4 regions of the Bacillus sp. JJ1521 genome follow, and region 1 is predicted to be linked to each of the others. Evidence: riboswitches for the same ligand, from Rfam matches in the RefSeq annotation. Region 1 holds a riboswitch; each other region holds the start of a gene.

Region 1 (8,396 bases):
GGGTGCAATCTCATTATTAATGAATTTGGCAATTTTTTCAGCTTTTTCTGAATCCTCACCTGATCGTTTTAGAATGAAATATCCAATGTTACCATCAAACGCATTTTGTGGTCCATGGATCAACTCTTCTAATTCAAAACTATTTGTAACGATTGGCAGCATTTCCATGAATTTAATATCCGCTTCTTGTGCGACAGGCCATAGATCATTGGTTCCAGAAAACAAAAAGCTTGATTTCCGCATTAATGAATATTTATGGTTTTTATACCATTCAAGAGTGTTTTGTTTAATCATAGGTAAGTTATCAATCATTAAAGAATAATCATCGGCAAATGTTTGAATATCTTCATCGGTCGCTTTGTTGTTACTTTGTAAAATCGATAGATATAGCCAAAACAAGGTTGCACAAGTTGCAGAATATCCTAATGTTCGGTAAAGATACTCTTCGTTATCAGATCCAATTTCAAGTGCTACATCCGCCAATTGAGCGATAGGAGTATCCAATGACTCCGTAAGGGAGATGGTTTGATATCCCTTTGATTTAACTAGTTTTAAAGATTCGTATACGAGCTTTGTTTTCCCACCTTGTGAAATGAAGATATATAAATTCTCATCACTCAGCAATGCTTGATTATAGTAATTAATAAATATATTCGGGTAAATAATCTCGACTGGTAAACCGGTTACATTTTCAGCGAAACTTTTTGTTGTAAACGCCGCATTGTAAGAGGTACCAGATGCAATGATAACAATCCTTTTGAAGCTAGAATGCGCTTTCAAAAGACCTTGAACTTTAGAGAGTAGCTTGTCCTTGTTATCAACGATCATCTGTAATTGGGTTGGAATCCGACTAATGGTATCCAGCATACTCATCGAATCACTCCTTAGCTGTTTTGATACCTTAATGTTAAATCCAATAGTCCTAAATATCCATATCCATTTTTGCACTATTAATGGTGCAGAAAAATGATTTAGGGGTGGATGGGGGACTGTTCCGAAGTTTACCTTTATTTTTCCGAGAGAGGGATAAGAGGATTGGTTCTTTTGTCTCTATGAAAAGAATCCGTTAGATTATGTGTTTTTATACCTACATATCCATCTTTTTGAATATTAGTTTGAAATTTACAGGACTTGGTATTACCATAAAAAGCGAAGCAGTTAACTTACTTAGGTCCAGTATTATAAAGATTATAATAAACTCAATTAAAATTATCATATGGAGGATTTACAATGGAAATCATTGAGAAATTAATTCAATCAAAGACAGGAGATATAGAAACCTGTGAGGATTCCTATTTTTTTGATCAAAATTTTGTTGCTGTGATAGATGGGGCAACAAGTGTCTCAGGTCGCTATTATGATGGGAAAACACAGGGACAACTAGCTACAGGTACTGTGAAACAAGCGATTGGTACCTTATCAGGTAATGAAGATTTCAGTGAAATCTTGGAGGTTATTAATACGTATTTTGAAACTTTATATCAATACATGGGGATTGCTGAAGAAGTAAAGACCACTTCCTATCTTCGTCCAAGTGCAGCCATGATTCTTTATAGTAGGCAGAGAAGTAAAATATGGATAGTAGGAGATTGCCAGTGCTTCTTTAGTGGAGACATTTACCAAAATATTAAACATATCGATGAAGTTTTAGCAGAAGCAAGGAGTGTTGTGGTTCAGGCTGAAATCATGAAGGGGAAAACAGTGGAAGAGATTTTAGAGGTAGGAGATTTTGGGTTTGACCTCATCAAACCTTTAATTCAAAAACAATATAACTTCCAAAATGCCGATCCGAATCATCCCCTTAGCTATGGAAGTGTAAATGGTAACCCGATCCCTCAAGAATTAATAAAAACTATTAAGGTTCCAGAAAATGTGACAGAACTCTCGTTGGCAACAGATGGTTATCCGAAAATTTGGGGGACTTTGGAAGAAACAGAAGCAGAATTAGCCAGAATAATTAAAGAAGATCCACTATGTATTTATGAAAACATGTCAACAAAGGGTATGGTAAAAGGAAATGTATCATTTGATGATAGAACCTATATAAGAATTAAACTGTAAGGATAAGAGTGCGTATCAGACTTTGTTATTTTTCCTTGCAAAGCTCTGCACCTATTAGTTTGCAAAAAACACCCAATAAAAAGTAGTCTATAACCTATGGACAAGCCTATAATACAAACATTCATAATTAGATCATTGAAAAGAAAGGTTACAACAATTTGTTCAGAAATTATTGTAATCTATTTGGTAATTACTTCACTTCGAATAAAATTTGTTGAAATTTAGCGAATTTTGTCTTATTCTATATAAGTCAAAAGTACTACATATAAAAATACTATACCGAAAAAGGCAAACTTATCGAAAGGTAAGGACGCAAAGCTACGAGCCTAAAGTTCTGATAACTATGATAGCCGAGTTGCCAAAAAATTTGTGAATAAATATATCGGTTATAGAAATAACCATTATTCAAATTTATCCACCATCTTTTTTGGTGGATTTTTTTATTAAAAACAAAAGAGTTTCTATAAATGGCTATTAAAAGAATCTTTATTAATACGAAAGAAGGTTGAAATAAGGTGAAGACTATCAGTAAAGAACAAGTTTGTTTTAAGTGTTAAGAACTAAAATCCGTTAATGACTTTTATGATAAAGGAAATCGCTTTATGAATTGTTCGGAATGTCGTAGGGCTAGATACAATAGAAAAAAGTCGCTTTAAATATTATTAAATAAAGTGAAACAAACAAGACAGTATGTTTAAGAATGATCAAAAACTCATATCCAACTGTAAATATAAATTAGTATGGTAGTTAGTTTAACAGATATTGGCTGCTCTAGCCTTGATTTTTATATAATAAGGAGATGTTTATCTTGACTGTGTTATTTGGAACTGTTGAATATTTCGAAAAAGAAATAGTGAACCAAATGTCTACTCAAAAATTGCAAAATTTGTCTGTTATTAAAAGTTTAGAATTTGCCTATTTATCGGTAAAAAGTGAAATTACGAATGTTTTTATATGCAGTGATATATTTCGGAAGGATTTATTGGTGAATATTGAAAAAGCATATGAAAAGGTTAGAGGTTCTATGGTTGGTGTTGATTAAAGGTTTTAGTTGAGCTTTTTGAAGGTGAATTAAAACCAAAATTGTATGTGTCTACAGGTGAAGAAGTAACCCCAAATATGGGAACTGCATAAGTCTAGGTACCCGTCTCCTTGAAGAGAGGGTTATTTTATTATTTGAGGTATTCTCTTAACTCTTTGGGATTCAATCCGATATTATAAGTAATGTAATATTAGAGAATATCGTAAAAGATGAAGTAGTTCCTGTTGTAAATGGATATCTGGATGAAGGAACTAGTATATACTGTGGTGATGTATTGAATAGGAATGATCAACATTGTTAAATGGACGAATGGTATTAACAGAGAGGAACTTATCCTTTTTGTTTATATAATATAAAAAAGTAACACTTTGAGGCATGAAAGGAGAAATACACATGAATAAGACAGAATTGATCAGTATTGTAGCAGAGAAAAGTGAGCTAACTAAAAAAGATTCAGCAAAAGCTGTAGATGCGGTTTTTGAATCAATCTCTAATACATTATCAAACGGTGATAACGTTGCTTTATTAGGTTTCGGCACGTTTGAAGTCCGCGAACGTTCAGCACGTAAAGGGCGTAACCCTCAAACTGGAGAAGAAATACACATTGCAGCAAGCAAAGTACCTGCATTTAAAAGTGGGAAAGCACTTAAGGACGCGGTGAAATGACTCTTTGAGCTCTAAATACAGAAGGGATTTAAGTAGTTTTCAAACTACAGTAAAATCCTTAAGTTCAAAAAACCCCTCAAAATATGTGAGGGGTTTTGTCTTTTTTGTTTTCAATTATTTATAATTCTTGCTACATATGTACTGATTTGAAATTTAGATTAAATGCACAATTAGTGTAACACCAGTTTAGAGAAGATATCGTACTAAAGGGGCGGGTTAGTTTAACAAGATAAATTGAAACTTAAAGGGCTTTCAATCTTAATTATTAAATTAAAGGGACTAATTAGGGAGGAATCTTATGATTTTCGTTATATTAGTGTTATACGGAATTATAGCTGGGTTTTTCATTTCAAAAAGAAAAATGAAAATGTCTCAAGCTGTAATACTAATGATAGCTTTCGCAATTCTTTCGAGTGTTGCTTTGGGTCAAAACTATACATTGAGTTTAATTCCTGAAGCTAATGATGGTATAGGGATTTCTAATTTTTTAGCTACATTTTTATTGCCAGCAGATGGTTGGACAAAGAATTGTTTTTATCAAAATTTGAATTATATCTTGGCATTTCTATCGCATTAATTCTCTTATATTTTATATTTGTAATTGTTGAAAAAATAAAATCGGATATTAAGACATAAGGCTTGTTGTACGAACGGGTGCAATAGTTGAAGATCGATGTTTAACTTCTGCTCGACAATCGGGCCATTTAATTGAGCAACAGCCTTAAAGAAAACTGGATATTCACAATAATTTATACGGAATATTACGGAAAATTATTTTTACCCCGTCATTATTTAGAACGGGGTTATTCGTGTTGTAGGTTTTGGAAATTAATAAACTTTATTGTCACTTTACAGCATTTTTTAATTATTTTGCAACGTTTCCACTTACCTATTCGACTTTATTGTGTACAGGAGGGGAAATTTAAATGGATATAGTTAAATTAGTACAAAAAGCAAATAAAGGTAATGATGAAGCATTCGAACAATTGATTAGTACTGTTCGCCATAAATTGTATCGGACGGCCTATTCATACGTTAGAAATGAACAAGATGCCCTTGATATTTATCAAGAAACAATTTATAAGGCCTACACTTCTCTTAAGATGTTAAAAAAACCAGAGAGTTTTCAAAGCTGGATTATAAAGATTCTCGTTTTTAAATCTATTGATTTTATTCGAAAAGAGTCCCGACATTTTACTACAGATAATGAGGAAATATTTGCTGAATTAATATCTAAAGAAAACATCGATTACATAGCTCATTCAATGGACTTATCAGAAGCCTTTAAATTCTTGGATCCCAAATACAAGACCATTATTTTGCTGAGGTATTATCACGATCTATCAATTAAGGAAATTGCCAAAATCATGAATTACCCAGAAGGAACGGTAAAATCGCACTTGAATAGAGCGCAAAAAGAGCTTAGGCCAATTTTAAAGGAGGGCTATTTTTATGAATAAAGAAAAGTTTAATCGATCTATCGATAACATAGACATACCACTTGAGAAGTTAGTTGCTAGGGAGAAGGCGGCTATGTACCTTGCAAAGAAAAGACGAAAAGTTGGAAGAACAACTAAGCATTCAATACTGGTTGCATGTGGATTATGTATCACCCTACTTGGCTCCGGGTTTGTTTCAACTGGAATGGCAGAAGCGTTATCCAATATACCACTTATTGGACCGATTTATAAGGATTTTAGAGACATTGCCTCTGATAAAATTGAAAGTGAACAACTTATGACGGTGATTGAAGAACAAGATAGCCATGATGGAATAACAATGACTGTAAAAGAAGCTGCTTACGATGGTGGCCGGTTAATCGTAACAGTAGTTTACACAGGAGAAAAAGATCTTTCACTAAAAGAAGAAATTGTCGGCTATAATTATATAACAATTAACGGACAGCCAGTCAAACCAGCGATTGGTTCAACAGGCCAAGATGATATAAACTCGAAAACAATAATTGAACATCACCAATTTACCTTATCAAATTATAATGAATACGGTGATAAAGTTGAGATTGCGGTGCATGGAGAAAATTTATTTGGATATGAGGGTAAGTGGATGGTGGCTTTCCCACTAAGTAAAATAAAAGGTGATATATCCGAGTTCTATCCGGAAGTGAAAGCAGAAACAGTTGATGATGTTTATACTTTAACAGCCGACAAAGTAACATTTTCACCTCTATCAACAAGAATAGATTTAACGATTGATTACCCTGCTGAAATGGATGAGAACGATACATGGCCATGGTTTAATTTTTCCATAGTCGATGATAAAGGTAATGTATATGAAGGACTTAAACTGCAAGAAGGTATGGCAGGAAACAACGGAAGACATATGGTCCTGACTTTGCCTCCAATGGATACTTTACCAAAGTCATTTACACTCAAGCCTAATAATATTGATGATGTAGGGCGAAGGAAAGAAATGAAGGAATTAGAGTTGGTCATTCCTTTGGATAAAAATCATAAAGAAGTTCAACATTAAATAATGTTGAAACTAGGTATTTAATACGGGAATAGCAAACGATCATTTTTGAAATCTCATTCTAGCACTTAATTTAACCCTTCCTTTCCGCTTATGAAACAGTAGTTCATCAACTAATTGAATGCAAAAGACGAACTCAAATAGAGAGTTCGTCGAGTTTGCATTTTTCTCATTCGACTTCTTTTAGCATTTTTTCAATGCCTGCTAATCTCTCATTTAAATCATCTATTCTATTTTGAAGTGTTAGAGTATTTTCACGTTGAAGCATTAACTGTTCATTTGCCCTTTTTTCATACCTTTTAATAGGCTTTAAGACAATAAAATAAATAACTAAAATAACCAATCCGATAAAAACTAATAAATTTACTAAACCCATTATTCCACTCATTAATGAACTCTCCTTTGTACTTATGTGTTTTTCTTTTTAAAGGTTAATGTTGGTACCAAATTAGAAATCACTTCCTCATTGATTTCTACCTGAAATGAATTAAGCATGTAGTATTTCGCTGTTTTTCCACTTTCTAAAATTTCCATTCTACTTGAAACCAAATTCGCCTCCTCAAGCTTTTGTAAGTGGAGATAAAGTAAAGGTCTACTCATACCTAACTCACGTGCCAACTCGCTTACATACTGTTGTCCTTCCGATAAAACCGAAATAATTTTTAATCTGTGAGGATTAGACAAAGATTCTAAAAACAAAAGCAACTCATCACCGTAATTAAAATGTATCATATGTAAGTATTTTATTACATGTGTAGAATAAAGGCAAATGCTTTTTACGATTGTGGTGTTTAGAATGAATAAGTGTTATTAAATGGGTGCGGTAATCCAAGAAGGATTATCGCTTATTTTTGTTGAAGTTATTATGCTAACGGTGGAGGTTTGTTGAGAATATTTATTATTAGAGGGAATAAGATGAATTTACGCATTGAACAATATGTTGCTATGTTACTGTTAATATCATTTGGATGGTTTTTTCTTATTACATTGTGGATGGATGGAACGAATGAACCTTATAGAGATTTATTACTTTTGTAGTAGTTCACTTTGTTATGTGGAAACTTTTTACTATAAAAAAAAACGAAAAAAACACTGAAAGCAGCGACAGGTTCTAAAGATATTCCAGCAGTTTGTTTTTATAAAAAGAATGGATTTCAAAAAATTAAAGAAGTCATCGTAAATGAACAACTATCCATAACCTTTTTTGAAAAGAAAGTATAATTTTTTATTGAAGTAACGAGTGCATTGCTTCAAGCAGCACTCGCTATTCAACTAATAGGCTAGGATTGTTGAGGAAAATATTCTTTTAACGGTAATTTTTAGATACAAAATTTCTATTTATAGGGGATGGGAGAAATGATAAAGGGGCTTTATGAAGCACATTTACCTGTGGAAAATTTGGAGGTTTCCATTGAATTTTATCGAAAATTAGGTTTGAAATTTGCTTGGCGTGATGAAGACACTGCATTCTTTTGGATAGAAGAAGGGAAGAGTTGGTTGGGATTGTGGGAAGGAAATGAATACCAAACTCCGTACCATCCATCTTTAAGGCATATTGCTTTTCGAGTCACATTTCAGGATTTAAAAGAGTCATTAAAATGGCTTGAATCCATCCAAGTTGAACCTGTTCCTTTTGGAACGAGAACATCAATTGAGCCTTTTGTAAGACCAAATCAAGGAAATGCTTCGGTATACTTTAATGACCCAGATGGAAATAGTTTAGAATTGATGTGTTATGTTGACGTTCCTAATGAATTAAAACATACTACAGAAAAATTGTCGCTCGAGGATTGGGAGAATTTAGTTAATAGTAAATTAAAATAATCAAGCTTACCTTTTCTATTATTGCAATTGTGTACCGCTTTATATTTTGGGGCACCACACGAACAATTAGGAAAATCATCTAACTTTATGGTGTAAAAGACAATGTTCAAGAATTAAAATGTCCCCTATAAAGTAGACACTCAAAAAGGTCTGCCTAAGGGTACTTTATTTATCATGATGAAGGAATAAAAGCTGGATGAGCCGAATAAGTCATAGTGATCAAGGTTTTGTTGTATTCTGAAAGGTCAGATTTTTCTTATCTTTTAACTTTGAAAGATCAAACTAAACAGTGAGGAGATTGGTTGTATGCAAG
Region 2 (8,396 bases), on a different contig from region 1:
TATCTAAACCTTCTTCTCCGAATTCCCAATCGATCCCGTAAATAAAATCAGCTCCACTCGTTAATACAGCCTCTCTTGTAGCAGAACCGTATGTAAGCTCAGGGATTTTATCATAGTCCTCCGCATATTCAGGTAAAGCACCGCGACTGTGGTTGTCCAAGCTATTTCCGATTACATATTCAGAGAGTCCTAACGCAATAAACAACTCGGTCGCATTCGGTCCCAATGTTAGCACCTTGGAAGGCTTTTCAGTTATTTCTACTTCCCGACCATAATTATCAACAATGAGAGTATCTCCAGTTTGTTTTGCAGTGTTGTCCTCTTTTTCAGCACCACATCCTGCTAAAAATAATACAAGTATCCCGGTCAAAAGAAAAACTAGTTTTCTCATAAATATTCTCCTTTTAATAAACTTCCAGGTAAAAAGGTGATCGCCACCTTTTTAGTAACTGGATGAATTGTTACATCTGACCTAACCCCAAAAATCTCGTAAATCGATTCGGGACGTAGCACCTCTTCTGGAGTTCCCGCCATCAACATTCGTCCATCCTTGACGACATATAATCGGTCACAATAAATTGCAGCAAGGTTTAAATCATGGATAGCTGATAGAACGGTAACACCTAGCCCCTTAATTAAATCAAAAATTTGGAGCTGATGCTGGATATCGAGGTGGTTTGTCGGCTCGTCTAAAAGTAGCAATTCGGTTTGCTGTGCAAGCACCCTTCCCAGAAGTACACGCTGTTTTTCTCCACCTGATAGATTACTAAAATTTCGTTTTCCCATTTGGGACATACCAATTTGCTGAATGGCATTTGCGACAATCTCTTTATCTTGCTTACTATCGCCGTCAAAAAAGCCTTTATATGGGCTTCTGCCCATCGCAATGATTTCTTCCACCTTAAAATCGAACGGAACTACATTTTCCTGCCCGACCACTCCAATTTTTTTCGCTGCGGTTTTTGGATTCATTTTAGTTATATTTTCACCATCTAAAAATACAACCCCGGAGTCTGGTTTCAGCGCACGATAAATATTTTTTAAGAGAGTTGATTTCCCGCTCCCATTAGGTCCAATGATTCCAACAAACTCGCCTTCTGAGACATATAGATTCATATCTTCAATAATTTGTTTTTCATCCAGCGAAAAGTTTATATTCTCTACCTGTAGTTTCAATTTCCCACCTCATTTCTTCTTTGATTTTAATAACCAAATAAAAAATGGACCTCCGACTAGTGCGGTTAATATTCCAATTGGCAATTCCTCTGGGGCAATGACCATTCGTGCGGCGACATCTGCCCAAATCACAAAAATCCCACCGAGCAATGCACTTACAGGAAGAACTCGTTTATGGTCGGATCCAACTAGTAGCCTTGTAATATGCGGTATCATTAACCCAACAAACCCAATTGACCCACTAACTGCGATCGTAACCCCAGCTAGAAGAGAAGCAACAAGGATTAACAATTTATGCAATCTAGCTACATTAAAACCTAATGTTCCCGCTGTTACATCACCAAATAGTAGGGCATTTAAGGCACGGTATTGACTCATCAATACAACCATACAAATGATTGACACCGTGAGTGGCAGGGTTAAATAAGCCCATTTCGCTCCAGCTAAGCTTCCTGACATCCAGAAAGTCGCATTATGTAATCCCAATGCATTCGGTGCACTAAGCGTAATAAATCTTGTCAAAGCATCCATCATTAGGGCAATTGCGACACCAGAAAGCAAAAGGTGAGTCACATTGATTCTACCGTTCACTCTTGAGAGGATATAAACTAAAATAATCGTTACAGCAGCTCCGATAAATGCGCTGATAGATAAAGAATACCTCCCAAATATCGAAAAGGCACCAAACAGCATCCCTAATGTCGCTGTTGCAGACGCACCTGATGAGACCCCAAGAATAAAAGGATCGGCCAGATGGTTACGAACCAGTGCCTGCATGACAACCCCTGTTATTGCTAGTGAAGCCCCGACAATCATTCCTAATAAAACCCTCGGCAAACGTAGACCCCAGACGATGTTATGCTCAACCAGTGTCCAACTAGTTTCAATATTTAGAAATGGAAGTTTTGCTAAAAGAATGTTAAAAACTATTAGCGGATGAACTGAGACTGGACCAATTCCGATTGCAAAAAGGATAGAAAGAATGCCTAGAATAAACATCAACAATGTTATAACCTTCATATTTAGTTCATCCCGATTGAAGATTTTTCGAAACGAATTTCTTTTCATAGCCAACCCTTTCTTTATAAATATGAACGCCCAGAAAAGGATCTGAGCGTTTTACATGTCGTGTGTTTACACACCTTTATAATCATTACTTTCGTATAAATCAATAAGCTCGATGTCTTTGTTTTTATCTTGAAAATAGCGATACGTAAAGTCATTTTCAAATAAAACGACATAGCGTTCATTACGGTCACGAACTAGTAAACTTCTTGAATCAAATAGACGTAAATCTACATCCTTATTTCCAATCCATCTTGGAATTCGGTTTCCAAGTGTTGTGAATTCAACTGAAACATTGTATTCTGCCTCTAGTCGATGTTCAAATACTTCATATTGAAGCTGACCAACCGCACCAAGAATGAACTCGTCATTTGATTCCTGTCTGAATAATTGAATCGCGCCTTCTTGAACGAGTTGTTCAATTCCTTTTCTAAATTGCTTCGCCTTCATAACGTTCTTTACGCGAACCTTACGATACATTTCAGGTGGGAAGACAGGTAGCTCCTGATAATGCATATCCTCTTTACTAACCGTTAATGTATCGCCGATTTGATAGACATTCGGGTCATAAATACCAATTATATCTCCAGGATAAGCTTCATCAACTGTTTCACGGCTTGCCGCCATAAATTGTTGGGTCTGATTCAATTTAATTGATTTACCTGTACGAGTGATGTTGACTCCCATACCGCGCTCAAACTTTCCTGAGCAGATCCGTAGGAACGCAATTCGGTCACGATGCTTCGTATTCATGTTTGCTTGGATTTTAAAAATATAACCTGAGAATGTTTCGTCCTCTGGTGGAACTAGGCCAAGATTGGTTTTACGTGGCTTCGGTTCTGAAGCAAATTGTAAAAATGTATTAAAAAATGTTTCCACACCAAAGTTTGCGAGTGCACTACCAAAAAATACAGGGGTAAGCTCCCCATTAACTACACGGTCCACATCAAAGTCGTTTCCAGCTTCGTCTAATAAGAGTAATTCGTCTTGTGTACTTTCATAAACCGGTGTGTCTGTAATTGCTGGATGCTTTCCTTCCTCAAGTTCCTGTAATGGAATGATTTTTTCATCTTCATTCCCAGTGAAATGAACAAATTGATTATTGTAACGATCAACAATCCCTAAAAATCGTTTTCCCATCCCGACAGGCCAGTTCATAGGATAGGACTCAATTCCAAGAACTTCCTCAAGTTCTGCCATAAGATCAAGTGGATCCTTACCTTCACGGTCAAGCTTATTGATAAATGTAAAAATCGGAATTCCTCTCATGCGACAAACTTTAAATAACTTAATCGTTTGTGGCTCCACGCCCTTTGTAGAGTCAATGATCATCACGACACTGTCTACAGCAGTTAATGTTCGATAGGTATCCTCACTGAAATCTTCGTGCCCTGGTGTATCCAAAATATTGACGTAGAAGTTTTCATATGGAAAACTCATAACACTTGATGTTACTGAAATTCCGCGTTGCTTTTCGATTTCCATCCAGTCTGATGCAGCAAATTTCCCTGATTTTTTTCCTTTTACCGTCCCCGTTTCACGAATGACGTTTCCAAAAAACAAAAGTTTTTCTGTCATTGTGGTTTTCCCGGCGTCCGGGTGAGAGATGATGGCAAATGTTCTTCGTTTTTGAACTTCATCTATATAACTCATGCAAATTTCCCTTCCGTTATCACAAATTCTATCTAAAAAAATATATCATATTCAAAAAAGAACCACAACGTGAATTGATTCCAATTTTACTAGAGGAAAGGCTTAAAAATAGGAAAATATGTGATACAAATCACATCCTGCAATTTGAGTTCCCACTATACTAAAGATAGAAATAGAAAAAATACTCAATGAGGTGAAAGTACATGTTTGTAGCATATTTTTTACTTGTAAGTATTATTCTCATTTGCGTCGGTTTTACAGTCCAAATTATAAACGGTATTAAAGAATAGATAGCAAATCACTCGATCAATAATCTAGATAAAGAAAATGGGAGAGGCTAGTTTTTCGACTAGACTCTCCCATTTTTTCGTCATCAAATAAAGGTACCCTTCCATTCTATAGCAACCCGGCCGCCATAGAGAATTCTCCTTAGGCCCGTGGCTTTGCGTCATCGTTTTTCAACAATTTTGCCTTTTGTATAGTTTGGTCGTCTATCTATGTTGTCTATCTAATGGCTTTACTCATGCGCTGATATTTACGCTGAATACTAATTGGGCTACGGTTTAACCTTTTTCCAATATCAGAAAATGGTGTCCCCGTTGCGACAAGCTCGATCATAGAATGAATTTCAACCGTTGTCCATGAGCGGTAATTGACCCTCTTTTGCTTAGAACGTTCACCTTCAACCCAGCCAGGTTCAGGGACGATTGCATTTTTTTCAATTTTCGAGAAGTCAACTCGATCCTTATTGTTCTTTGCCCAAAACCAAAAATCTTCAGGTTTAATAAAGTAAAACTTTCGTGTATTTCGTGTTGCCTTCTTTGTGTACTTTAGTCCATGGTTGTCAATCCAGAGTTTTACAGACTTTGGATCAATTTTTAATAGAGTTGCCAATTCATGCATCGTTAACTGACCGGTGAAGGATTTCGTGTTCGAAAGCCCTAATCTCTTAATTTTTATCTCAACCGCCGTTTCTGTCCTATGTAGGTGAGCCGCAATCGTAGAGATCTTCATTCGACCTACATTGTCCTTCAAAAACTCTATTTCCTCATACGTCCATGTTCTTTTCTTCAAATCAAAAATCCCCTTTTCATTCTTAATAGCACTAAGAATGAAGGGCCTTTCGATGACATACTACTATCATATCATACTATTGAACTAAAAAAATACTAGTAATTTTATTTTCACTAGAGTTGTCAAGTGCTTTTTATACTCTTTATAGTTTACGAGCATTTATGTAAGTAAAAGAAGTCAAGGTATTGAACAGGATCACCTGAACCTATTTTTAGATTAAATTTTTAATCACAAGCTTCATCGCATGGATTTGACCTAAATGGTAGGCTATATGGAAGAGTGCTAGGTTGGTTATATCGCCGTAGGATTCAAGCCCAAGAAATGGTTGTTTTAATCTTTCTTCAAAACGTTCAACGGGGATTTGCTGGGTTCTTGCTATCTGTTCGTTAAATTGAGTTACTAAATCTGCTAGTGTTTGGATGTCTCCATTCCAATCAGCAGGACTTGTTCCTTTTGCAAAGAGCTCCAAATAATTTCCCGGTAGAAAAGTAGACTTTTTCGGATAGCCAAACATAAACTGCTCATTGACGGTAACAAGATGCCCAATATGCCAAAGGATTGTATTATTAAAACCTTCTGGTTGAATAGATACTATTTGGTCCGTTAGATCCTCCACCTCGCCAAGAAAACGAACTTTTAATAATTCAAACTGCGTTAATAAATAGTGACTCATTCTTATACCCCCTGATTTTTAAAGTGCTAGTAATCTATATGGCACTATGGCGTATTCGAGACCTGATTCTTGTTGTTTTTTATAAGTTTATCTATTTGCAAATGGAGTTGGAGGCATTCTCATATAAAATATAGATATTTAGGTAGCCCTAAGTATAATACTTATTTCCTATGGTAGTTAGCATATTTTGTAAGTATGTTACAATTGCTGTCAGTAACAAAAACATGCTGTCGTTTCCCGGGAAATGTTGTCGGCAATAGGAAAAATTGTCGGATGTATTCCCCAAGATAAATACGAAAAGGTCCAAACCATACATCTGGTTTGGACCTTCCTCCAAGTTATGATAAATTTCTCTCAATCTTGTATTCCTCAGTTTTTTCAGTCAGCCATGCAGCGTATTCCTCTGAGATTTTTTGATCAAACAAGACTGCGTAAATTGTGTCTTTGTTTTCTTCATAATTAGCTTCTTCGGCTTCTTTTTTATCGGTTACTTTAATGATGTGGTAGCCGTGTTCTGTTTTTACAGGGTCACTAATTTCATCTTTTCCTAATGAAAATGCAACTTCTTCAAATTCCGCGACCATTTCACCTTTTCCGAAATAGCCAAGATCTCCGCCAGCACCTGCACTAGCAGTATCTGTTGAATACTCTTTTGCCAATTCAGCAAAATCGGTACCTTCTGCAAGCTTTGTAGCTATTTCATTTGCAGTTGTATCATCATCGACTAAGATATGACTTGCTTGAACCTGTTCAGCCTGAGCAAAAGAATCCTTATTTTCTTCAAAATAGGTTTTTATCTCATCGTCTGTGATCTCGATTCTAGGTTCAAGTAATTTTTTCGTTAGGATAAACTGTTTGATATCGTCTTCCACATCTTTACGGGTTACTCCACTTGATTCAATCGCACTCGTAAAGCTTTCCTCTCCTCCATAGGAGTCGATTAATGCCTGCAGCTCATCATCTAGCTCTTTATCAGAAACTGATATATTTTCTTTCTCTGCTTCTAGTTCAATAATTTTATTCGTGATTAATGTTTCTAAAACATTCGAACCATAAAATTTCTCTAAAGATGTGTGTAGTTCATCGCGCTCAATTTCAACGCCATCAACACTAGCAACGACATCCTTTTTGAAAACTGCGAAACCAATGGTCGATATGAGCGCAACACATAAAATTGTCCCAATCACCCAGGCTAGTTTTGTTTTCCCCATTATTTTTGTCCTTTCACCGCTATGCGTTATTCAATTCCCGTATTATTGCTTGTTAAGGTTAGTTTTGCAGTTTCAAGTTGGTTGCCGCGGTAAAAGCTTAATTCAATTTCATCGCCAATTTTTACTTTTGAATATAAATATTTTCGAAGTTCCATTGAGCTTTTAACCTCAGTATCATTGATTTTCAAAATCACATCGGTCATTTTTAAACCAGCTTTTTCAGCTGCAGAATTCTGTGCAACACTGGTTACGATAACCCCTTCTTTTATATTCTCAGGAAGGTCGGCGTAATACATTCTTGGAATTTCCGCGAGGTCTGCTAATCCGATTCCGATAAATGGACGTTCAATTTTACCACTTTCAATTAAACTGTTAATAATCGGCACGACATCATTACTAGGGATGGCAAATCCTAAGCCTTCAACACCACTATTGGCGATTTTTAAGCTGTTAATTCCGATGACTTGCCCTTGTGTATTTAAAAGGGCACCACCACTGTTACCTGGGTTAATGGCAGCATCAGTCTGAATAACGTTTAATTCCCAGCTACCTGCAGAGGTATCAACGGAGATGCTGCGATCCTTTGCACTTACAATCCCTGATGTAACTGTTCTTGATAAATCAAGTCCAAGTGGGTTTCCGATTGCAAACACCTGGTCACCAGGTCTTAATGACTCGGAATCACCAAATTGTAGAACCGCCTCTACGTTTTTAGAATCTATTTCTAAAACAGCTAAATCAGTTAACGGATCTGTTCCTATTAACTTAGCCATTGTTTTTTCACCATTATAAAGGGAAATTTCTACTTCGTTTGCATTTTCGATTACATGGTTATTGGTAACAATATAAGCTTTATCGCCATCCTTTTGAAAAATAACCCCGGAACCCGTTCCGCTTGCGACACTTTGTGAGTTACCTCTGTTAAATGGATTTTGTTGAGCCTGCATACTTGTAATTCCAACAATCCCTTTTGATGCATCTTCAACCATATCCGCAACGGAAGACGTTGAGTCTTTTACTGCTGTTGGTTGGATTTTCACAGGTCCTGACGCTTCGATTACTTCTGCGTTCTGTTCTGTTGCAGGTGCATTCGAATTGAAATATCCTTGCAATCCGTCAATATGCGGAGCGACTCCCAGCGTTAATGCAGAACCAAGAACTCCAGCAGATACCATGGATAGAAAGCCTTTCATTTTTCCATTTGATTTTTTATCTTTTGGTATTGAGGAACGAAGTGCTGTATCATTGGGAACCGCCACCGATTGTTGAATCGATTCTGCTTCGACTGGCTCAGCTGGCACTTGCTCCACTTCTGGTTCTAGTTTCATTTCTTGCTGTTCGTACTGAATTTCTTCTGTATGATTTTCACTATTTTCTAGGTTGTTTGGCTGTTCTTTTTTATCGTCAAATTCATCAAAACGTTTATCGTTTTCCATTATGAATTCCTCCTTAATTAACTCCATGTATTTATCATAGACAAAAATTATGAACAAAATATTAACAAACCTTGAAAAGACATGGAAAATATTTTGTTATCAAATGCG
Region 3 (8,396 bases), on a different contig from region 1:
TGAATGTGCTCGAAGAATTCTTCAGTAGTAGTATGTCCAAATTATGGGGGGAATATTGGCAAACTGGAAGTTATTTAACAGTAGTATAAATATGCAGGACAATGGATAAATTTTATCATCGCCTCACATATTAATTTTAAGGGTGATAGATATGAATTTCGACTATTATATACTTATATTATTGTGGATTGGCATACCGGTTGTGCTTTGGAAAGGGGTGCCCCGAAGCAGACTACGTGAAGCAATTGCTACCTTTTTATTTTTTCAAATGTTGACCTGGGTATTTGCCATCGGGCTCACATATGCAGGTTTACTTGAATCACCGGTTCGGTTTTTTCCACATGCATCAAAGGTCAGTTTCACAAATGAATTTTTAGTTTTTCCTAGTGTTGCTGTCTTTTTTCAGCTAAGCTTTCCCAAAAATGCAGCATATAAAAGGCGAGTGTTCCACTACATGCTATGGGTTGGCATCATTCTCTTCATTATGCTTTTATTGGGGACATTTACAAATACGATGACCGTAAACAAAGAAAGTATGTTAAGAAGCTTCTTTAATTTTATCATTGAATTATGGCTATGCCGCCAATATGTGTTATGGATAACCGAACAGCCTCTTCCTAGTGGGGTTAGAAGCTCATGAAGATGGAGCATATGATTTTATACATGATTTATGGATGTACTTTCATTTCATTAGCCTATATTCCAAAGAGTAAATGGAGAGAAGCAAGCATCGCCTTTTTGTTTCAACAGACTGTTACGTGGTCTCTTGGGTTAATACCTGTCGAATTCCATTTGCTTGAATACCCTGCTAGGGAACTCTCCAGCGTCAATGGCACTAGCTTATTATTTGAATTCTTAGTTTATCCGATTATCGGTAGTTTCTTTTGTATCTATTATCCACGAACAAATAAGAGGTGGAAGAAGTTTTTATATATAAGCGGCTTCTGTTCGGTACTAACCATATTGGAAGTCATCATTGAAAAATACACGGATCTTATTCATTATATCCATTGGGACTGGTATGTTAGCTGGCTATCTATGTACGCTACCTTATATTTATTATGGGTATTTTATAGCTGGTATTTTAAAATAGAAAAGAACCACACATAGTAGGAAAATTCTAAAAGTGTGGTCACGAATTAGTCACCTTTGAAAATTTGATAGTTGTTTTTTCCACGTTGTTTCGCCTGATACATCGCCATGTCGGCAAATTTTATTAATTCAATAGCATCTTTACCGTGCTGAGGATATAGGGCAATTCCTATACTAGGTGTGACCACTACATTTTTCCCCAGAATCACAATTGATTGAAATTGTTCGATAATCCGATTTGCCACCATCACACACTCATTCTCATTTGCGTCAGGCAATAAGACCATAAACTCATCACCCGCTAGCCTTGCTACTGTATCTTTTTGTGCAACGCTTTTTATTAGGTAATCCCCCGCTTGTCTAAGGAGCATGTCGCCTCCTTCATGCCCAAGTAAATCATTTACTTGCTTAAATCCGTCCAAATCAATAAACATCATACCAAACGTACCCTTGTTTTTTTCTGCCGTGGACATAAGATCATCCAGTTTATCCATGAATGCTCGGCGATTCGGCAAACCAGTTAACGCATCCTGATACGCCATTTGCTTGATTGTTTCAAATTCCTGATGTTGCACGGTGATATCCCGAGCGATCAATTCCCGAGCAGGATGTCCCTTAAAATCAACAACAGTAGATAAAGTCTCTAAGTCCAAGGTTGTTCCATCAATTCTTTTGATTTTAATATGATATTTAAGATGGCTGTTAGGATTTTTATTTAATTGTTCCCGATATTTGTTAATACTGTCCTCCGAATCGGGATGAACAAAGTCTTTTAGGTCACGGTTCAATAATTCAGATGAACGATTTGAACCCAATAACTTAACGCCGGAATCATTAATATAGAGGATTTTCCCTTTCCTATGGACAATAATCGCTTCAGGCGAAAATTGAACCAAGCGTTGATATTGCTCCTCTTGCTCATGCAATTGGCGAAGAATTTTCTTACCAGTATACAACGCCCAAAACAACAAGGCGATTTCGATTAGAGGACTCATAAGGTCGATAATGACTTCATAGTAACCCTTATCTTTAAAATGAAGAAATGTAATCACCTTATCATCTAGAAAATCCGTGATAGATAAAAATAAGATAAGAATAGATATGACAATAATCCGTTTACCGTATAACTCCAATACAGTCTCCTTTCGGCAATCCAGCCGTCTTAGCAGAAACCCCACCTTAGACCTGTGATTTTGCGCCCTCACCTTTTAGCAAGTTTGCCCTTATCGTTTTAAGCAGAACAAACTATTAGTAGTATGCAATGATTTGAAGGACGAGTAAATGAGTAATTATTGTTAATTGGCGTGAAAATAGAGTCAGCGCATGAATTTGTCCATGCGCCTCTCATAGATCGATACGTGCTGATCATTTATAAGCGTTGTTTGAATGGGGGCTTACATTTCTTCAGTAGTAGTTTATCTAAATTGTGGGGGGAGATTATTGGTTATATAGGAAAAAATGCCACCTTGAAAAAGATGGCATTTAAAGGGCAAAACTTATAACTCAAAAATGAAATTTCAATTTCTTTTATCAAAGAAACTACCATCCAAATTATAGGATTCATATGGGTTGCGGTATTTTTTTTGAGGTTCTTTTGATTTATTTAAAGTCAAAATATCTTGCTTAATTTCTGTAAAAAGGACTGTAAGCTTTTGTTTAATCACTTTGTCCATTTCGACAATTTTTTCTCCAATTCGTTTATCCTCTAAATTACTCGGCTGAACTATTTTAGTTAATGCCAAATCTCGTTTTTCTAAAAGTTCCATTATTTTTTCTATATACTCTTCCCTTTTTTCCTGATCAGGTTGTTGCTCCAAATGTAAAAGGAGTTTTTCGGTCAGAATATATAACTGGTTAATAGCCATTAAGCCATTCCACCCGTTTTAAATTGTTTAGCTCTATTTATACGAATAACCTCTTTCCAGGTATCACGAAATTCGATAACTAGATCCTCAGCTTCTTCTAATAGTTTTATATCATTATTGATATTAGCTTCAATTAATTTTCTATTAATAAAATCATATAAACGACGCATTTCCTTTGAGATTTCATAATCCATGTTTAAAGTAACCATTAGTTCACTAATAATGTTTTGGGCCTTACTTATATTAGTATGCTTACCCTCAATATTCTTTTCTTGTATTGATTTTTTAGCTAATGAAATAAACTTGAGGCATCCATTATATAGCATAAGTGTTAATTCACCAGGGGTTGCAGTAAAAACAGAATTATCCTGATACGTTTGATATGGATTGTGTACAGACATAAATCATTCTCCTTTCAATAATGCTAATTACTCCTTAGAAACCCATCATTCCCATAATGCTACTAGATTGCTCATTAAACTTTGCAAGAGCCTGTTCCATCGCAGTGAATTGTTTCCAATATCGATTTTCAATCATTGCTAATTTATTTTCCCAGACCTTCATACGGTCCCTAAGTTCAGATAAGTCTTGACCAATAACACTATTATTTAAATTATCTGGGCTACCGACACGACCAGCCTTCTTATTCAACTTGTCAATTGAGCTATTTACTTCGTTATAAATCCTTGAAGCTATTCCATCTTCTTTGGTAAAAAGATTCATGATTTCATCAGGGTTATCTGTAATTGCTGCCCGTAATTTTTCTTCATTAATCACAAGTTTACCATCTGTTGAAAGATATTCCGTAGTTATGCCAATTTCAGAGAGCATTCGGATATTCCCTGTTGGAATACTATCAACTGGACTGTACATACCCACACGTAGTTCATTCAACGTTCCTCTAATAATAGAGTCATTGGAAAGAAGCCCCTTTTTGGCTGCCTCATCCCATTTTTCAACTTCCTTTTCTGATAAGGCTTCCCGTTGCTCATCCGTTAATGGAGGAAAATCTCTGTTACGTTTTTCTTTTAACTTTGTGTTTAAACTATCAATTAGGGAGTTATAGTCATCTACAAATTTTTTTATATTATCAAAAATTGATTGAGTGTCGGAGGATATACTTACATTTGTTGGACCTCCAGATTTTAACACCTTAATGTCCATACCAAATACACTCAAATTATTAGTTGAACTAGTAACAGTAGCTCCATTTACTACAACTTCAGCATTCTTACCAGCTGCCTGTGGTCCTGTAGGCGTCAATGTTGTTGGTGTAATTGCTCCACCATTTACGATTGCATTTGCAACCCCAAAAGTACCTCTATCTGAAATCGTAATTTTTTGATTCGCACCTAGATCCTTTGTCGAAATGACAAACCTTGATGTAGCCTCATCAAAGCTTGCACGTAAGCCAAGAGATTTCCCGCTTGCATCAGTAAGGTTAGCAATTTTACTTGCAAGACTACCATATGTAGTCGTGTCATCAATAGTTATATCTTGATTTCCTGTGGCAGTTTCAATATTTATAACCGTTGTTTCTCCTGTTGCTAGAATCTTATCGTTTAGCTTAACATTGCTACCACCAGACGTAATTGCATTGGCAGATGTAACTTTGGCTACTTCCGCAATTGAGTTTACTGATAAAGTATAATTCCCTGGTACTGCGGATCCTTTTGCAGTAACCGACGCCAAACTTGAATCTGATGCGGATGCCTTATAGCCGTTAAACGAGTATTGAAATCGTAGTTTATCCACGCTTTTATTAAAAGTGGCTAGTTCTAGATTTACATCTCGATACGCGTCACGTTGCCACTCTAACCATTCCCTCTTCTGAAAAAGATTATCAAGAGGCATTCTTTCCGCTCTCATCAAGTCAGTTATGATCTGTGTCGTATCTAACCCCGAAGCAAAACCTGTGATTCTCATTTGGTTATTTACCACCTAGAGCACCTCCATTAAATTTTATTATCAATAAATAACCCTAAGTATTCTTTCATTGAAGCATAAATATCCAATAGCTTTTTGGGTGGTATCTCCCTAACTATCTCTTTTGTCTCGTCATTAATTAATGAAACATAATAGCTCTCCAGTTTTTCATGGTACACATATTTTAACGAAGTATGTGTATTACCTAACATAGAGTTCATATCTTTAACAATTTTATCTAATTCTTTTACAGTAATATCTTTTTCATTTATCTCTTGTTGTAATTTGCTTTCAGGCTGTTGGTCTAAGTTGTTATGTTTCTCTTCTATTAATTTAGTAGGAGAAGTACTAATTTTTACCTCTCCAATTGAATTCCTTGAAATAGAATCAACAGAGCCCATATTTATCCCCCTAAAAGGTTTTTCTATCTTTTATATCGGTAGATTCTGATTAAGTTTTACATATTATGTTCATTAATCTTTTTTTAACTGGTTCATATTGAAATTAGCAGAAGAATAATGTTTGGCATATTACACTTCCTTTACTTCATAAATCGACTTGATATTTTATTTGCTAATGACCAAATATATCTTTCAATCTTCCATTAATTAAAATAATGATAAAGGTTATACTAACTTCATGTTCAAAAAAGAAGAGCAACCATTTTCTTAATAATGGTTTGCTCTTCTGTTACTTCTGATCAATGCTTTAAGATGAATATATCTTAGTCTTTATCTCAAGAGTTGTAAAATGGCTTGGGGTTGTCCATTTGCTTGGGCTAACATTGCCTGGGATGCTTGTGTTAAGATATTTCTCTTCGTTAGATTCATCATTTCAGACGCCATATCTACATCTCTAATTCTTGATTCACTTGCTTGCAAGTTTTCTTTATAATTTTCATTGTTATTCAAAATATGCTCCAAGCGATTTTGCTGAGCCCCAAATGTTGCTCTTTTTTCTGACACAGATTGAATGGCTTCATCAATCGCCCAATTGCTTCACTCGCTGAATTTACAACATCTACCCCACTTACTCCTAATGAGGAACTGGTTACGTCAACTAAATCAATGGTTATAGTTTCACCTGCATTAGCCCCCACTTGCAAGATAATTGGTGGCGAGGTTACGACATAATCCCATTTTTCTGTAAAGGAGTTTACAACATCAAAGTTCGTATCTGTTGTATCTGCGGTCCAGCTTGTGTAAGACCCAGTTTCTTCTATGATGCTTTCAGCAGTTAAAATACCTCCACCGTCTGCATCTAAACCACCTATTGCACCGGTGTCGGTATTCGTTAAATCAATTTTATAATCATTGCCACCAATAAATAGATTTTTAGCGTCTGCTTTAAATTTAGTAACAAAATCATTTAGACCTGTAAATGCCCCAGACGAAGCAAGACGAAGTGCATCATCTAGATCATCGGATTCATTATTATCTAAATGTTGTAAAATCGTTCGTATACCTGCACTATCCCCAGCATCTTTGATTTTTTCATGAATGTAACGAACCGCTGTATATCCCATTGAATAGTCGAGGCTAGTTTGTCCCCAATATGCATCAGTTCCGTCACCAATACGATTAATCATTTCATTCATTTTCGAAACGCTGATTGCTCCATCCCTTACACCATCTTCCGAGTCAAGCCTCTCATCAGCTCCATGGATAAACTCAGCAACCCCTTCTGTAAACCACTTTGGCAATGCAGTAAAATTCATTGTTCTTCCCATAATCGCATGAACCATTTCATGTGCAATAATACGATCATTATACATAGGAGCAGTTCCACCATCATCACTCATAACAGGAATAAAATCTGAAAGGTCAATGTGTAATTCAAGGTCATCCAGCTTTCCAGTTCCACGATCATAACCTCTTACAAATGCTAATGTTCCACCTTTAGCCCCTTGATCAAATTTAATTGTCAGTTGAACATTATCAGCTGTTAATCCATACTCAGATTCCACTCGATTAACAGCCTCCGCTAACCAACCTCCTTGTTGTAAACCTGCGACCACCTTATCAACCTCAGCTTGATCAAAAGTTACCGAATTCAAGATATGTCGATTGTTAAAATGAGTATTGATTGTAATATTATCTATTTCTTTATTTAACTGTGAAATTTCAGCTTGCATTTTTTGTTTATCTTCTTGCGTGTACGTAGAGTTGGCAGCTTGAACGACTAATTCACGCCCTCTTGAAAGCAGTGAATGAATTTCCTGTAATCCACCTTCTGCTGTTTGCAATAGAGAGATTCCATCTAACGTATTCCTTGTAGCTTGGTCTATACCTCTTAATTGATTTCTCATTTTCTCAGATATTGCTAGCCCTGCTGCATCATCTGCAGCACGGTTAATGCGATAACCGGACGAAAGCTTTTCAAGAGAACTTTGTGCATATATAAGATTATTTGTACCAAGCCTGTGAGCATTTATTGCTGTAAGATTGTGTGTGATTCTCATGGTATTCACCTTTATAAATAGTGTATTGTCTTTATATTATATCGGCAAAAGTCTTCCATTTTTTAATGACAAAAACTTGCTTCGAATTTAAAAAGTAGTTTAGCTAACCTTGGATGGGTAGGAACAAACGCTATAATTTTACCAAGTGTTACAATTGGGGATTGAACCATAATTGGTACTGGAGAATTGGTAATAGAATCCGTGGTAACAAAAAATATTACCTCTCTTATGCAGAAGTTGGAGGGTTTCAGCTCAAGAAATAAAATTTCCTTTTTAACCAATTGATCATAGACGCTTTTACTTAAGTTTAATTGGACGACAGTCATTCCGAGTTTTCAATAAATCAGTCATGATTGATTTACCGCAATCCTCCTATTTCAAGCAAATGCATTTATAAGGAACAATTCGCATAAAAGCACCTCCTTAATTGATACGATTTTGTACCAAGGGGTGCTAGGGCTTACATTGCAAGAGCAAAATTATTCACAAATTTTTAATGTATTCTTAATAATATTTATTTCTCTATAGGTTAAATACTGGCTATTAAGTAAATCTGAAATATTATTTTGTAATTCTTTAATCATAAAATTATAAATGGAGTAACAGTTTGTTAATTGATTCTTTTTAATTTTTTCACACATCGAAACCATATATGACCATTCAGAGTATCTAGCGTGATCTCTAATTTCAGGTACTTTTTTAGAAAGATATTCAGTTCGCGTTTGAAAAGCATATAAGTATTCACTTAACAATTGAGGTGAAAGCTGTTCTGTTTGGATAAACCGTGTCATATTGCTTGCGTGTTTTGTAAAACGATAAAGTGGTTTTCCTCTAACGACAATTTTATTGGCATTTGCAAAAACTCTGTAAACAACGTGTATATCATCAACAAGTACATTGTCAGGAAATCTAATATTGTTAAATAGTGTTTTACGAAATAACTTCGTAGGAGGTGCAGTATTATATTTTTCTCGCTTGAGAAGCTCATCAATTCCTTGTAACTTGTTATACACTTTATACTCATCAAATATAAAATATGGTTCAAGATTTCC
Region 4 (8,396 bases), on a different contig from region 1:
GATCTTGTCGTTCTTAATGAAGAATAAATAGAGAGGTGTTAAATGCAAAGGCGTTTCGTTCAATTAGATTCACTACGTGGATTGGCAGCAATCACTGTTTTCTTTAGCCATATTTTATTAGTTAGTAAAGTTCCACTAATAAGCATCCCCATATCATCTGTTTTTTTATTACCTTTGAATATTTTAGCCGGAAATAGTTCATATTCATTCGTTAATTTTTTCTTTGTGTTAAGCGGGTTTGTATTGTTTTTACTATGCACGAGGGGCAAATCATTTTCCTACAATTCCTTTGTTATTAAAAGACTCTTCAGACTTTACATTCCGTATATAGTAGCAATAATAATTTCCATTACTGCATGTGTGTTTTTTTCAAAAAAGGGAATTAACGAATTAAGTGGGTGGTTTAATCTTTCTTGGAAGGTACCACTCACGTTGAAGGATATGGTAGATCATATTTTGATGATTGGAAACTTTAATACCAATCTATACAATAATGTAATTTGGTCGTTAGTACAGGAAATGCGTGTTTCTTTAATTTTTCCAATATTGGCTATTATTATTTATCGGGTAAAGTGGAAGATTTCATTGCTTTTATGTATTTGTTTATCCTTCGTAAGTGGTCTTAATAATATTTTCCATTGGGAGAAAAACTGGGGATACCATACATCGTTTTTTGCTACGTTACAAATTATTTCAATGTTCATATTAGGAAGTCTTTTGGCAAAACACTTAAATAAAATGATTGAACTTTATTTACGTTTTACAAGAGTAAAAAAAATAATGCTCTTACTTTTTACCATTGCTTGCTTTATTTACAATGAGGTTTTGACAGTCATCGCGAATTATTTAGGAATTTATTACTATGGTGAAATAATGAGTGACTATTCTATAGGAATAGGATCCGTTTTACTTATATTCATTTCACTTGCATCTGGTAGGGCACATTCGTTTTTAATAATAAAACCGCTGTTATATTTAGGAAGAATTTCATATAGTCTTTATCTATATCATTTGCCTACACTTTTTAGCCTGGTTTATCTTTTTTACAAAATAATCCCTCTTTGGATTATTTTTATTATATCGATTCCTTTAGCTATCTTGCTTGCCCATTTTTCATGGTTGTTAATTGAAAATCCAGCAAATAAATACGGGAAACGTATTGCCGATAAAGTTGAAACAGTAGTGAAAAAGAGACTTGCAAATAAAGGAAATAAAAGATTTGATAAATATCGTATTTCTTAATCTGTTGGATCATCGAGTTCAAACTGAAAAGGTTAAATTTATAATGTAAGATTTTTAAAGGAATGATTGGATGAAAAAATGGAGATATTCTTCTATATTGTCAGCTCTCCTTTTTGGAGTTATTCTGCTTCTAGGTGCATTTTTTATGTTACTACAGCAAGTCTCAGATAAAAAAATATCGACATTACAAAATTTAAAAGAAGGAACAAGTTATGTCAAAGCGGCTGCTAATGTTTATAACCTTGAATTAACTAAATGGGGTATATACAATGACGGTAGCCATCCTAAAGAAACAACGAAAGGAATCAATGACGCATTGAAATGGGCACAGGAACAAGGCTTTACAACGTTTTATGTCCCAGCAGGGAACTATTTAGTTTCAAAAGGAAAATCGGAGGATGATCCAGACGCTAGAATCAATATGGTTTCAAATATGACATTCATACTCGATGGAAATGCGGTTATCCAAAAAGAAACAAACGGTTTTGAAATATACTCTACCCTGTTTCTTGATTCCGAAGTCGACAATGTGACAATAAAGGGGGGAACAATACGGGGAGATAGAGAAACCCATGATTATTCCCAAAAAGGAGAATATACAGAAGGAACACATGAATGGGGAAATGGAATTAATACAAAAGGAGCAAGTAATATCATCATTGATGGAGTGAAAATCGAGAAGTTTACTGGGGACGGAATTGAAATTGGTGGTGCAACGATATACGGGGAATATATTACAGAAGAAGATCTAGAATTAGGCGGAATAAATGATGAAGGTAAACCTGTATTTCAAAAAGGAAAAATTCGCTCAAATAACTATGATGTAGAGAATTTCAACAATCCTATTTATAGCAACCCGCATTATCGAAATGTAATGATGTGGATTCCTAACGGAGTAGAAGAAAATTACGATATCTTCTTTTATCGTAAGGACGGTAGTTTTATTAAATCCGATAGAGATCAACATTTTAATTCTACATGGGGATTTTCCGACGTTTCCGATGATGCAGACTATTTCAGGGTTGTGTTTAATAGTGATACTACCGAAGATGTGCAAGTAAATAGGATGACAGTAGCAATTACAAAAAATATGACAATTAAAAATTGTGATATTGGGCATAACCGCCGACAAGGTATTACGGTTGGTGCTTCCGATGATATTAAAATCATAAATAATAAAATTCACAATACAAGCGGGACCGCACCCGAAAGTGGAATTGATATTGAACCTGGATTTTACCCTGCAATTAATACTCTGATAAAAGGCAATCAGTTCTTGAACAACAAGATTCATATGGTTTTTGCTTATGGTGGAAATGCTAGGGTTGAAGAAAACTATTTTGGACCAAATTTAACAAATGGTATCGGTTTCTCGATTAATCCAGCATACTATGGCGCCAATGTTACCAACAACGAGTTCGACCACACTAACTTTGTAACTTGGGGCAATACTAAATTCCTTGGTAATAAATTAATCTCTAGTTCAGCGAGTTTCGAAGGTGGTTCGGCCGTAGTTGTAGATGGTGTTGACGGGGTAGATTCCAGTTTAGGTTTCACCCAAACGGAAGATGGTGGAATCAAGGTTTCAAATATAATGCTTAAGTCAACGAATTATCAAACAACCTCTGGTGGTATTGCAGTTTATGGCGAGCCAATTCACATTACAAACATAACACTGCAAGGAAATAATGAATTCAGTGGAGATGGTAACAGTGAAAGCGTGTATGATCATATAAACTTTAATAACACACCTGAAATGAGCATAGCACCAGGTACATATACTAACTGCTCTACAAATGTGGGAGAGTTTGCACTAAATATTCCAGGTAGCATTAATTTTCATAAATGCAAATTTATAAACACAACATTTTATACTTATAATCAGGAAACAGAAGCTACTTTTCAACATTCATCCTTTGATAATGATGAAAGTATAACCAGTCAAATCATTTTAGCTATGGAAGCTAAAGAAATTAGTATTCTAAATAATACATTTAATTCTATCGTGAATGAAAGAGGAGATTATCCCATTATTCAAATAGGGCGGGATGCTTCTGCACATAATCCAACAAAAGTTATGGGGGCAACTGTAGAGGGAAATAAAATCTCCAGTAACATAACAAGAATGGGAATCGATACGGTTAATGGCGGTGTTGGAGCATCGTCTTACCTCATTAAAGATAATATTTTGTACAAAGCAACTCTAAACTTAAAATCAAATGATATTAATAAAAATAACCAAATGTTCAGCAATTAATCTTTTATAAAAACAGTTAGAAAAATAGATTTTTAGAAAAGAGGTTCTAAGCATGAGACTCGCGTTTATTTCTGATATTCATGGTAACGCATTAGCTCTAGATGCAGTTTTGAACGATATTCAAAGTAGAAATGTTGATAAAATCGCTGTTTTAGGGGACTTTTGCTTTAGAGGACCTGAACCAAAGCGTTCTTTGGAATTAGTAAGGAAAATAACTACAGATGTACTAAAAGGAAATGCTGATGAGTGGGTAGTTCGCGGTGTAGATGAAGGAGAAGTACCAGATGCGGCGTTAGAAATAATGAAAAAGGAGAGAGAGTGGACTTTTTCAAAACTTGATGATGAAGCGATTGACTATTTAAAAAATCTACCGACCGAACTTAATTTTCAACATAAAGGGGTAAACATCCACGCATTTCATGCCACACCTGATAGCCTGTTTGAAATTGTTAAGCCCGATGATAAAGACGAAATGATTGTTGAAAAACTAATGAAGAACGAGGCAGATATTTACATTTATGCCCATATTCACAAACCATTTATTAGATTCATAAACGGTAAATGCATAATAAATACAGGAAGTGTTGGACTGCCCTTCGATGGGCAAAATAAATCTTCTTATGCACTAATTGATATTGGAGAAGATGACTACGAATGTAGAATTGTAAGGGTTTCTTATGATGTTCAAAAGGTTATTAAACAATTCGATGAAATGGACTATCCCAATTCTGAATTAATGATTACTCTTTTGGAACAAGCAAAAGTTTAGTTCAATTAATTGCGGAATAGGAAAAAATGAACTAACCGCCATTTTGAACGTAGGTATTATTTGAATCTGGAGGTACTACCTTGAGGAAAAAAAGAGTAATTATCGGATTGTTCCTAATTACTTTAATAACCATAGTATTTATCGTTTGGGATAATCGTCGATTTATAGTTGTTGAGCAAGACATCTTTATGAAAGACCTACCAAACTCCATAGAAAACTTTCGGATTCTGCAAATTAGTGATCTTCATGAAAAAGAATTTGGTTCTTCCCAAAGCAAATTAGTGAACAAAATCAATGGATTGGATTATGACGCAATTGTTTTTACTGGGGATATGCTGGATCATCCGGAAAGTGAAAATGTAGACGGCTTTTATCAACTACTGGAAGGGATTAAAAATAAGGAGAATGCTTGGTTTGTCCCAGGAAATACCGATCCTAATAGTTACCAGTTTGAGGGAGAATTACAAAAAGGTAAATTTATTCAAGGGATGGAGGCAAGAGGTGTTTATTTATTAGAAACCAGTGCAAAGATTGAAATGGGTGGAGATGCTGTCCATTTCGTTAACTTTGAATTATCAATTACCAAAAACCCGGAACAAAAGATGGCTGGAGTTATATATCCTAGTTATCAGTTTGAACCCTGGTATGTGGATTATATACGGGATCAATGGTCAACATTACAAGAAACATATAAAACAATAGTGGATAAGGACATCGTAATCGCATTAAATCATTATCCTGTACCAGATCCAAGAATTAATTTTATTCAGAATGACCCTGAAACCAAGTGGCGTGATTTTGATCTCATTATCGCTGGTCATTATCATGGGGGGCAATTACGTATCCCTATAATTGGGGCTATTTTCATCCCGGATCCATGGTACAGAAGGAATGGCCTTTTTCCACCGCAGGATCGGGTAAAAGGGCTGTGGGAGTATCAGGGAACTAAGCAATATGTTAGTACTGGATTAGGGAGCAGTGATGCTTTACCATTTTTGAAATTTCGTTTATTTAATACACCGGAAATTAATCTATTAACATTAAAAGGGAAATAAAAAAGCCCTTCAAGAGATGAAACCTTTTCACCCTCCTGAAGCGCTTTTTTATTTGTTGGTATTTTTCCATTTGTTAAATTCTAAGAATGCCCTAAATTCATCCTTTGAAACTCCGGATTTCATTGCTTCTTGTACAAGTTGTGCCCAATCAGAATCAAGATCTTCTATTTGAACTTCGTGATCCTCGTCGTGGAGTAGAGTATTTACTGATACCCCAAGGACCGCGGAAATTTTCTCTAAAAATTGAATAGAAGGATTTGATTGAAGGTTGCGTTCGATGGAACTTAAATATGATTTTGCAACCCCAGCTCTTTCAGCGCATTCAGATAAGGATAATTTTCTTTGCAATCGGTATTGTTTGATACGTTGACCAATCATAAAATCCACCTTCCTCCATTTATGATTATAACATAAAATGAAGAGGTTTGTTTTGTATGACGAACGAATTATTCAAATATTTTGCGAGAAACTACGTTTTTCTAGGAGTAGGAGCGGGTTTCACTGTTCTTTATCCAATCAATGAGTCAAGCCCGTCAGCTTTTTCTGCAAAGAATGCTTTGATTTCATTCACACTAATTCCCATATCTAGTGCTTCTAAAATTAGATCTACCCATTCTTGATCGAGTGTTTCGTTTTCTACTTTAATCATACTTTCCAATACCCTCCCAAAATACAATTAGTATTCCAGGCAACCCAGCCGTCGTAATTGGAATCTCCAACCTTAGACCTGTGACTTTGCGTCCCTATTTTTCAATAGGTTTGCCTTTTTCTGTTCGAACCTCAGCTGACCGACCTAAACCGATAGTCCATATATGTATAGAACCTTTGTATTACATTTAGAAGTATAAAACATGGATAATAATATTTCTGTAAAAAACTGTCGATTACAAAATATTCACAAAACACAAACAATTACTTGTCCAATGCATCGAAAAATGCCCACTTTTTCCTATTTATGTAGAATAGACTCGAAGGATAGGGAGAAGGACCTAGGATTTGTTAACTATGAGAAGAGGTGGGTTAATACATAACGACGTTTCGATGTGGCTTTTTGTAAATTTTCCAATTAAATGTAAGGTATTTGTCGAACGATTTATTTAAAAAACACCCCAAAAAAATGTAACCTACCCCCAAATATGAGGATAGGCTATATTACATCGCATTTTGACAAAGATAAAACAATCCGCCATTGATGATTTCGACAAGAACTTTTGGTTCGTACTGATCCCTTAGTGCTTCTTTTTCAATTTCATAGCTTTCTGGTTTTTCGTCGATTCCCTCGTAAAAAGCATCTAACAGGGCTAAGTCCTCATTCCAACGCTGTCTTGCTTCATCTGCCCATGCGTGATCCTGTGTTTCCACAAAACCTCTCACATATTGCTGAAGTCGATTGATACCACTTTGTGGCTTAACCAACGGGGACATCGTATACGTTAGATCTGGTATTTTCGGAGTAAGTGGCAGTTTTTCAATCTTCTCCTGAAAATCCTCAACAATGATTCCGTTAATAAGCTGCAAGCCGAGTGACATTAATACATCACGCTTACGGTCACTTTTATAGGAAACCTTCACGTTTAACCCGATCCATGGGTAAAGTGGTGTGTTTCCTTGGGTTCCAGGTGGTGTTTGCTGATACAATCGAATGTAGCTTGCTAGTTTTTTTGTTGATTCAAAAATTTGATGCAAACGGGGGGCGCCAAAGTGGATGAAGTCACCCTTTACATTTTCGGGTGTTTGGTCCCGGTCTGTAATTAACGTTAGCTTCATTGGATTCGGTTCTCCACCGGTTTTTTCAACATATGTCCAATAAAAGGGGCGATTCATGAGTTGCTTATCTAAATCAATTGTCAATTGGACTGTCATATGCCCGGAATGTCGTTCAAGAATTTCACAATGATTTGATATAAAATATTTCTCTAGAAAATTAACGATTTCCTGTTGCTGCACGCTGCTCACCACCATTTTGTTCTTCAAAACTAATAATCGAAGTTAAATTCTCCATCTTAATTTTCATTTCACCCTCGCTCCGAGAACGAAGCATGATGTCCTGAATATGATCTTCAATATTACCAAGATCGAGCCTTGTTAAAATATCATCCAACTGCCCAATGACACGCTCAAACAGATTAATTTTTTCATATAACAGCTTCAAAATATGCTCTTCAACCGTATTCTTGGTTGCAAAATTATAAATATGAACATCTTTTTCCTGACCAAGACGATGAATACGCCCAATGCGCTGCTCGAGTCTCATCGGATTCCAAGGGAGGTCATAGTTGATAATATGATTACAAAATTGCAGGTTAATTCCTTCTCCACCGGCTTCAGTTGCAATTAACACCTGGAACTTCCCTTTAAACAATTCTCTCATCCAATCCTTTTTCCCGCGCTTGAATCCGCCTCTAAAAGGAACCGATGAAATTCCGTTTTGCTGGAGGAACCATTGTAAATACATTTGGGTTGCACGATACTCCGTAAAAATAATCACTTTATCATCAATTTGCTTAATTAATTCAACTGCTTTTTCTGCCTTTGAGTTTTGCGTTACCTGTTCAACCTTTTTCATGAGTCCCAATACCATATCTGTAGGGGCGGCAGCACTGCCATCCTCATTCTTTTTCTCGAGCATCTTCTTCAATGTAAAATAGACGGCCTCACGACTACTGCAAGCCTCTCTTTGTAAGGTCAGAATCGAGAACATACTTGAAGCAAAGCCTGAAAAGCTAGACCGATAAGCAGAAATCGCATTATATAGCTCTTGTTCAGTCTCTGAAAACTCAATTGGTACGGCCTCAACTTTCCGTTTTGTCCACTCTATTCCCGTATCATCACGACGATTCCGAATCATTACTTTATTGACCAGTTCCTTCAAATGCTCATGATCATCGATAGAGCGGCTCTTTTTTCCGAATGATTCCTCAAAATTTTCCTGATTCCCTAAATGTCCAGGTTTCAGCAATGATACAAGATTAAAAATCTCATCAATTCGGTTTTGAATCGGGGTTGCTGTTAATAGTAAACAAAACTTCTTTTTCAAGTTTTGAACAAATTCATAGTTTTTTGTTTTATTGTT

The links. Region 1 has a riboswitch for cyclic di-GMP ahead of V7147_RS10415 (hypothetical protein). Riboswitches for the same ligand answer to the same signal wherever they lie in the genome.
Positions count from the first base shown of each region.
Region 2: another riboswitch for cyclic di-GMP. It lies ahead of V7147_RS06630 (peptide chain release factor 3); the one in region 1 lies ahead of V7147_RS10415 (hypothetical protein).
Region 3: another riboswitch for cyclic di-GMP. It lies ahead of V7147_RS02410 (sensor domain-containing diguanylate cyclase); the one in region 1 lies ahead of V7147_RS10415 (hypothetical protein).
Region 4: another riboswitch for cyclic di-GMP. It lies ahead of V7147_RS14190 (anti-repressor SinI family protein); the one in region 1 lies ahead of V7147_RS10415 (hypothetical protein).

Region 1 covers NZ_JBALOX010000067.1:36,753-45,148, forward strand. Annotated here, with positions in the region: gene V7147_RS10405 (SIS domain-containing protein) at 1-873, opposite strand, end outside; gene V7147_RS10410 (hypothetical protein) at 1,231-2,061, shown strand; cyclic di-GMP riboswitch class I at 2,339-2,424, shown strand; gene V7147_RS10415 (hypothetical protein) at 2,870-3,103, shown strand; gene V7147_RS10420 (HU family DNA-binding protein) at 3,497-3,769, shown strand; gene V7147_RS10425 (hypothetical protein) at 4,068-4,346, shown strand; gene V7147_RS10430 (sigma-70 family RNA polymerase sigma factor) at 4,696-5,229, shown strand; gene V7147_RS10435 (DUF4179 domain-containing protein) at 5,222-6,259, shown strand; gene V7147_RS10440 (hypothetical protein) at 6,429-6,647, opposite strand; gene V7147_RS10445 (ArsR/SmtB family transcription factor) at 6,668-6,958, opposite strand; gene V7147_RS10450 (VOC family protein) at 7,616-8,083, shown strand; gene V7147_RS10455 (DinB family protein) at 8,390-8,396, shown strand, end outside.
Region 2 covers NZ_JBALOX010000037.1:7,926-16,321, forward strand. Annotated here, with positions in the region: gene V7147_RS06615 (ABC transporter substrate-binding protein) at 1-391, opposite strand, end outside; gene V7147_RS06620 (ABC transporter ATP-binding protein) at 388-1,176, opposite strand; gene V7147_RS06625 (FecCD family ABC transporter permease) at 1,186-2,196, opposite strand; gene V7147_RS06630 (peptide chain release factor 3) at 2,311-3,894, opposite strand; cyclic di-GMP riboswitch class I at 4,292-4,376, opposite strand; gene V7147_RS06635 (DNA-binding protein) at 4,399-4,968, opposite strand; gene V7147_RS06640 (DinB family protein) at 5,180-5,641, opposite strand; gene V7147_RS06645 (foldase protein PrsA) at 5,980-6,852, opposite strand; gene V7147_RS06650 (S1C family serine protease) at 6,879-8,288, opposite strand.
Region 3 covers NZ_JBALOX010000011.1:104,894-113,289, forward strand. Annotated here, with positions in the region: gene V7147_RS02400 (CBO0543 family protein) at 152-640, shown strand; gene V7147_RS02405 (CBO0543 family protein) at 637-1,110, shown strand; gene V7147_RS02410 (sensor domain-containing diguanylate cyclase) at 1,140-2,225, opposite strand; cyclic di-GMP riboswitch class I at 2,237-2,324, opposite strand; gene V7147_RS02415 (hypothetical protein) at 2,610-2,957, opposite strand; gene fliS (flagellar export chaperone FliS) at 2,957-3,358, opposite strand; gene fliD (flagellar filament capping protein FliD) at 3,393-4,898, opposite strand; gene flaG (flagellar protein FlaG) at 4,913-5,284, opposite strand; gene V7147_RS02435 (flagellin) at 5,615-5,848, opposite strand; gene V7147_RS02440 (flagellinolysin) at 5,791-7,344, opposite strand; gene V7147_RS02445 (glycosyltransferase family 2 protein) at 7,824-8,396, opposite strand, start outside.
Region 4 covers NZ_JBALOX010000096.1:5,307-13,702, reverse strand. Annotated here, with positions in the region: gene V7147_RS14215 (acyltransferase family protein) at 43-1,242, shown strand; gene V7147_RS14210 (right-handed parallel beta-helix repeat-containing protein) at 1,313-3,499, shown strand; gene V7147_RS14205 (metallophosphoesterase family protein) at 3,552-4,268, shown strand; gene V7147_RS14200 (metallophosphoesterase) at 4,349-5,323, shown strand; gene V7147_RS14195 (helix-turn-helix domain-containing protein) at 5,372-5,701, opposite strand; gene V7147_RS14190 (anti-repressor SinI family protein) at 5,832-5,972, opposite strand; cyclic di-GMP riboswitch class I at 6,008-6,097, opposite strand; gene V7147_RS14185 (YqhG family protein) at 6,476-7,270, opposite strand; gene V7147_RS14180 (DEAD/DEAH box helicase) at 7,248-8,396, opposite strand, start outside.